DNA from 3 places in the Marisediminicola sp. UYEF4 genome. Region 1 is predicted to be linked to each of the others. Evidence: predicted binding sites of a transcription regulator. Region 1 holds the regulator's gene; each other region holds the start of a gene.
What was found. Region 1 encodes HrcA, which represses chaperone genes, less so after heat shock. Its sites were predicted from a motif close to TTNGCACTCGNNNNNNNCGAGTGCNAA; they were not measured.
Positions count from the first base shown of each region.

Region 2: the regulator HrcA is predicted to act here: its motif matches at 1,061-1,087, upstream of groES (co-chaperone GroES).
Region 3: the regulator HrcA is predicted to act here: its motif matches at 897-923, upstream of groL (chaperonin GroEL).

Region 1 covers NZ_JBEPNA010000005.1:79,839-82,105, reverse strand. Annotated here, with positions in the region: gene dnaJ (molecular chaperone DnaJ) at 1-516, opposite strand, end outside; gene hrcA (heat-inducible transcriptional repressor HrcA) at 580-1,623, opposite strand; gene ABIB15_RS07180 (DUF4870 domain-containing protein) at 1,761-2,123, shown strand; gene ABIB15_RS07175 (DUF4870 domain-containing protein) at 2,202-2,267, shown strand, end outside.
Region 2 covers NZ_JBEPNA010000001.1:274,466-276,732, reverse strand. Annotated here, with positions in the region: gene rarD (EamA family transporter RarD) at 1-608, opposite strand, end outside; gene groES (co-chaperone GroES) at 682-978, opposite strand; gene ABIB15_RS01355 (class I SAM-dependent methyltransferase) at 1,121-2,267, shown strand, end outside.
Region 3 covers NZ_JBEPNA010000001.1:401,631-403,897, forward strand. Annotated here, with positions in the region: gene ABIB15_RS01975 (DUF3048 domain-containing protein) at 1-848, shown strand, start outside; gene groL (chaperonin GroEL) at 969-2,267, shown strand, end outside.

The DNA.
Region 1 (2,267 bases):
CACGTTGCCGAGCAGGCTGCGCACGGCGCGCTGGATGTGACCGGTTCCGCGGCAGATGTCGCATGTCACGGCGTGCGTGCCGGGCGCAGCGCACGAGCCCTGGCAGCTCTCGCAGAGGATCGCGGTGTCGACCTCGAGGTCGCGGGCGGTGCCGAAGATGATCTCCTCGAGGTCGACCTCCACGCGGATGAGGGCGTCCTGCCCCCGCTCGCGCCGGCTGCGCGGCCCGGACCGGCCACCGCCGGCTCCCCCGCCGAAGAAGGTCTCGAAGATGTCGCCGAAGCCGCCGAAGTTCTGTCCGCCGAAGCTCGGCTGCGGGCCGAGATCGTATTGCTGGCGCGATTTGGCGTCGGACAGCACGTCATAGGCGTGCGTGACCGACTTGAACTTCTCCGACGCGTCGGCCCCCGGGTTGACGTCGGGGTGCAGCTGGCGGGCGAGGCGGCGGTACGCCTTCTTGATCTCGTCGGATGTCGCCTCGCGGGAGACACCGAGCGTCTCGTAATGGTCTACCAATTGATTTCCCTCTGGATTGCTGTCGGATGCCGTGAACGGGAGGTCTGCCGGGGCAGCGCCCGATCAGCGCCCGTCGTCGTTGTGGTCGTCGCCGAGCAGGCGAGACAGGTAGCGTGCGACGGCCCGTACAGCCGCCATGTTGTTCGAATAGTCCATTCGGGTTGGCCCGAGAACGCCGAGCCTCGCAAGGTCGCCGCCCGATGCGGTGTACCCGCTGGTGAGCACCGAGGTCTCCCCCAGGCCGAACGAGGCGTTCTCCCGTCCGATGCTCACCGAGAAGCCGTCCGGGCCGGGAGCCATCTCTCCGAACAGTCGGAGCAGCGTCACCTGCTCCTCGATGGCCTCCAGCACAGGGTAAATGCTGCCGCTGAAATCTTCCTCGGTGCGCGCGAGGTTCGCGGCGCCCGCCATCAGCAGCTTGTCCTGCCGCCCAGCGACGACGAGTTCCATGAGGCTCGAGACGATCGGGGCGACGACGGATGCCCGGGTGGGCGCGAACTGGTCCCCGAACGTCGCCAGCGCAGCTGCGGCGCCGGTGAGGCCCAGTCCGCCGAGCGCCGAGTTGAGCCGGGCGCGCAGCTCGGCGAGGAAGGTGTCGTCCACCGGGCTGTCGCTGACCTCGATGATGCGCTGGTCCACTCGGCCGGTATCGGTGATGAGCACAATCATCACGCGGGTGCTTGAGAGCGGAACGAGCTCGAGGTGGCGGATGCGGGAGTGCCCGAGCGTCGGGTACTGCACGAGCGCGACCTGGTGGGTGAGCTGCGAGAGCAGGCGCACGGTGCGCGCGAGCACCTCGTCGAGGTCGGTCGACTGCCCCAGGAAGGTTTCGATCGCCTGGCGTTGCGCGCTTGTCAGCGGTCGGAGGTCAGTGAGCTGGTCGACGAACACGCGGTACCCCTTGTCGGTCGGGACGCGACCCGACGAGGTGTGCGGCGCGACGATGAGCTCCTCCTCTTCGAGGATGGCCATGTCATTGCGAATCGTGGCGGCGGACACCCCGAAGGAGTAGCGCTCGACGATCGAGCGGGACCCGACGGGTTCCCGCGAGGCGATGTAGTCCTGCACGATGACGCGGAGCACCTCAAGGCTGCGGTCAGAGACCATGCTCCACCTGCCCTTCCGTCTTGGCACTCACACAACGTGACTGCCAATTGTATCCCGCGACACGGCGCGGCACGCATTGCACGCAGCCGATACCGGGCAGTAGCGTGTGCCCTGCACCCACACTCAGAAAGGCCCCCATGACCAACCCCAGCCAAAGCGCCCCGCAGCCACCTGCCCCGCTGACCCCGAGTGAAGATGTCCAGTGGGGGTCGTTCGCACACCTCGGCGGCGTCCTCGGCATCCTCCCGTCCCTCATCATCTGGCTCGTGTTCAAGGATCGCGGATCGTTCACCAACGCCGAGGGCAAGGAGGCGCTGAACTTCCAGATCACGGCGGCCATCGCCGAGCTCATCGGGTACATGCTGATGGCGGTGCTGATCGGCTTCGTCATCGTCCCCGCCGTGTACGCGGCACGAGTCGTCTTCTCGATCCTCGGCTATCTGAAGGCCAAGGACGGAATCGGCTACCGCTATCCCTTCGCCCTGCGCCTGATCAAGTGACAGCGGGTTTTCGCTGGGCAGGGGGTGTTCTGCCGGGCTTATTGATTTAATGTTGACTAACAACTCAAGGGAGCCCTCATGTCCAGCGACACCCCTCAGAACGCCTACTCCGGCGCGCCGCAGCCGCTTAGCCCGAACGACGAG
Region 2 (2,267 bases), on a different contig from region 1:
ACGGGGGCCAGCCACGCCGTCTCGAGGGCGAGCCCGCTCACGGCGTCCACCCGGGGGCCGACGCGTTTCTTGATGAGTCCGTAGAACCCGAACGACAGCGCGAGGGCAAGCGAAATCCAGGGGAACTCGCCGTACCCGATCGCGAGCACGAGCACCGCGACGAAGCTGATGCTCACCGCGACCCACTGCAGCGGCCGCAGCCGCTCGCGCAGCACGAGCACGCCGAGCAGAACCGTGACGATCGGGTTGATGAAGTACCCCAGCGCACCCGCGAGCACGCGGTCGGTGAGCACCGCGAAGATGTAGACCTGCCAGTTGACATAGATGAACGCGCCCGCGAGCGCCATCGTGAACAGGAGTCGCGGCGTGCGCACGATCAGCGCGACGGCCGTCCATCGCCTCGTCGCGCTGAGCAGGATCGCGCAAAAGACGAGCGAGAACAGGATGCGCCCGGCGACGATCTCGAACGGGCCGGTCGGGGCGAGCAGCAGGAAGTAGACCGGGAGCAGACCCCACAGCCCGTAGGCGGAGACCGCCTGGATGAAACCGGCCCGGCGCGTGGCCGCGATCGACTCCAGCGGGGACTTAGGTGTAGCGGCAACCGGCACTCCGAAATGCTACCCCGGGTACGACGAAGGCCCGCCCGGCGAACCGGACGGGCCTTGCGAAGAGGTGCTGGTGTTAGCGGACGACGACCGCGAGCACGTCGCGAGCCGAGAGCACGAGCAGGTCGTCCCCGCCGTACTTCACCTCGGTTCCGCCGTACTTGGAGTAGATGACCCTGTCGCCGACGGCGATGTCGAGGGGAACGCGGTTGCCGTTGTCATCGATGCGACCCGGTCCGACCGCGACGACCTCGCCCTCTTGGGGCTTCTCCTTCGCGGTGTCCGGGATGACGAGACCGGAAGCAGTTGTCTGCTCCGCCTCGACCTGCTTGATCACAATGCGATCTTCGAGCGGCTTGATGGAGACCGACACAGTTGACCTCTTTCTCAGTGCTAAATGGCTTTTGGGTTGGCACACTCATGGTGAGAGTGCCAGAAGTAGCTTACGGGTTTCGTTAGCACTCCCGCAATCGGAGTGCCAGTGAGAGGGTCGACCGGAGTGGAAGAATGGGGCGATGGAGACCTCCGAGCTGCTCGAAGTGCTGTCCGCCGACGGGCTTCGGCTGCTCGACTCGCTCGCCCCCTACGACGCCAAGGCCGACGTCGTGCGCGCGGTGAGCGAACTTCGTGCGGCGGGGCACTCCCCCGGCATGGTCGCGGCGGTGCTGAACCAGTCGAAGCTGCGGGCGAAGGCCGGCGCCAAGTTCGGGGCGTTCGCCGAGCGGATGCTGTTCACCGAGGCCGGACTTGAGCAGGCCACCCGCCTGAGCGTCGCGGCACTTCATGCCGGGCGTTTCCGCGACGCGGGCGTCTCCTCGGTCGCCGACCTGGGCTGCGGGATCGGCGCGGATGCCCTCGCCCTGGCCGCGCTCGACCTGCGGGTGACGGCGGTCGAGCGCGACGAGGTGACCGCGGCGATCGCCGCCTACAACCTCGCCCCGTGGGACAACGTGACCGTGGTGCACGCGGATGCTGTCGCCGTGCCGCTCGACGACGTCGACGCGGTGTTCCTCGACCCCGCCCGCCGCACCGCCGGCCACCAGAACACGTCGCGGCTGCGCGACCCTGCCGATTTCTCGCCGCCTCTCGATTTCGCGTTCGGCCTCGGCGAGCGGATGCCGACGGGCATCAAACTCGGCCCGGGTGTCGACCGTGACCTCATTCCGGCCGGCGCCGAGGCCCAGTGGATCTCCGTCGACCGGGAGGTGGTCGAGCTCGGGGTGTGGTTCGGCGGGGCCGCCCGGCCCGGCATCGGGCGTGCCGCGCTCGTCATCGGCGACCACGGCACCGCGGAACTCACCGCCGCCGCCGACAGCGAGGATGTCCCGACGGGCGGCATCGGCCAGTACGTCTACGAGCCCGACGGCGCCGTCATCCGGGCCCGGCTGATCGGCGACCTCGCCCGGCAGATCGGCGCGCGCATGCTGAGCACCGGCATCGCCTACCTGACCGCAGACGAGCTCGTTGCGACCCCGTTCGCACGCGCCTTCACAGTCATCGAGGTGCTGCCCTTTGACGAGCGCACCCTCAAGCGGGAGCTCGCCGCACGCGGCATCGGATCCTTGGAGATCAAGAAGCGCGGCGTCGACGTCGATCCCGCGCAGCTGCGCAAGAAGCTCGCCCTCAAGGGCAGGTCAAGCGGCACACTCATCGTCACGCGCG
Region 3 (2,267 bases), on a different contig from region 1:
ACGCCTCGATCGCGGCCAAGATCGACAACCATCCCCTCGCGCGTCCGCAAATCGCGCTCGACCGCACCGACCTCGTGTTCGAGGAACTGGTCGAGGGCGGGATGACCCGCTACGTCGGGGTGTGGCACTCTGACATCCCCGATGTGCTGGGCCCGGTGCGGTCGATCCGGCCGATGGATCCCGACATCATCTCGCCCCTCGGCGGGATCGTCGCCTACTCGGGCGGCCAGGAGCGGTTTGTCGCGCTCATGCGCCAGACACCCGTGTACAACGCCATCCACGGTCAGCCCGACACCCAGGCGACCTTCTACCGCTCCGGCGCGAAGCCCGCACCGCACAACGTGCACGTGAAGGCCAAGGAGCTGCTCGCCGAGCACACCGATCTGGCGGCTCCGCGCCGGCAGTTCGGCTTCGCCGTCGACCTCCCGTCGTCGACTGCCGTGCGGATCGGCACCCCCACCGGCGCCGTGAACTACCGGTTCTCGGACTACAGCTTCGGCACCTGGGCGTGGGATGCGTCGACCTCCGCGTTCCTCCGCAGCCAGCGGGGCGCCGTGGATGTCGACGCGAACGGCGCCCAGCTGAAGGCGACCAACGTCGTCGTTCTGCGCGTGCCCATCACCGAGGCGTTCGACATCCCCAAGACCGAGCTGATCGGCTCCGGCGAGGCCTGGGTCTCCTCCGGGGGCGCCACGGTGCATGGCACCTGGACGAAGAAGTCCGCGACGGGCACGATCGCGCTCGTCGCCGACAGCGGCGTCGCGATCAAGCTCGCGCCCGGCAACTCGTGGATCGAGCTGATTCCGTTGGCCGGGTCGGTCGAGCATCCCGCGCCCGCAGTCGGCTGACCCTCCCCGGGCTCACTTGCACTCTCCGGGGGAGAGTGCCAGAATCGTTTAGCACTCCCTCCACGGGAGTGCCAACCGTGTTGCAGCTTTTACGACGCCCCGGAGGGACGAGAAACACACATGGCAAAGATCATTGCTTTCAACGAAGAGGCCCGTCGCGGCCTCGAGCGCGGCCTCAACATCCTCGCCGACGCAGTCAAGGTGACCCTCGGCCCACGCGGCCGCAACGTCGTGCTCGAGAAGAAGTGGGGCGCACCCACCATCACGAACGACGGTGTCTCCATCGCCAAGGAGATCGAACTTGACGACCCGTACGAGAAGATCGGCGCCGAGCTGGTCAAAGAGGTAGCCAAGAAGACGGACGACGTCGCCGGAGACGGAACGACCACGTCGGTCGTCCTTGCCCAGGCCCTCGTTCGCGAAGGCCTCCGTAACGTCGCCGCTGGCGCCGACCCGATCACCCTCAAGCGCGGCATCGAGAAGGCCGTCAACGCGGTCATCGAGGCGCTCGTCACCGGCGCGAAGGAAATCGAGACCAAGGAAGAGATCGCGGCCACCGCGTCCATCTCTGCCGGCGACCCCGAGATCGGCGCACTGATCGCGGAGGCGATCGACAAGGTCGGCAAGGAAGGCGTCGTCACCGTCGAGGAGTCGAACACGTTCGGCACCGAGCTGGAGCTGACCGAGGGCATGCGCTTCGACAAGGGTTACCTGTCGGCGTACTTCGTGACCGACCCCGAGCGCCAGGAAGCCGTCTTCGAAGACGCCTACATCCTCATCGTCAACGGCAAGATCTCGAACATCAAGGACCTGCTGCCGATCGTCGACAAGGTCATCCAGTCGGGCAAGCAGCTGCTCATCATCGCCGAGGACGTTGACGGCGAAGCACTCGCGACCCTCGTCGTGAACAAGATCCGCGGAATCTTCAAGTCGGTTGCCGTCAAGGCCCCGGGCTTCGGAGATCGTCGCAAGGCGCAGCTGCAGGACATCGCCATCCTCACCGGTGGCCAGGTCATCTCCGAGGAGGTCGGCCTCAAGCTCGAGAACGCGACCCTCGACCTGCTGGGACGCGCCCGCAAGGTCGTCATCACCAAGGACGAGACCACGATCGTCGAGGGAGCCGGCGAAGTCGACGCCATCGCCGGACGTGTCAAGCAGATCCGCGCCGAGATCGAGAACACCGATTCCGACTACGACCGCGAGAAGCTGCAGGAGCGCCTGGCCAAGCTGGCCGGCGGCGTTGCAGTCATCAAGGCCGGAGCCGCGACCGAGGTCGAGCTCAAGGAGCGCAAGCACCGCATCGAGGACGCCGTTCGCAATGCGAAGGCCGCCGTCGAAGAGGGCATCGTCGCCGGTGGTGGCGTCGCACTCATCCAGGCCGGCAAGGTCGCGTTCGAGAGCGAAGCCGTCACGAGCCTC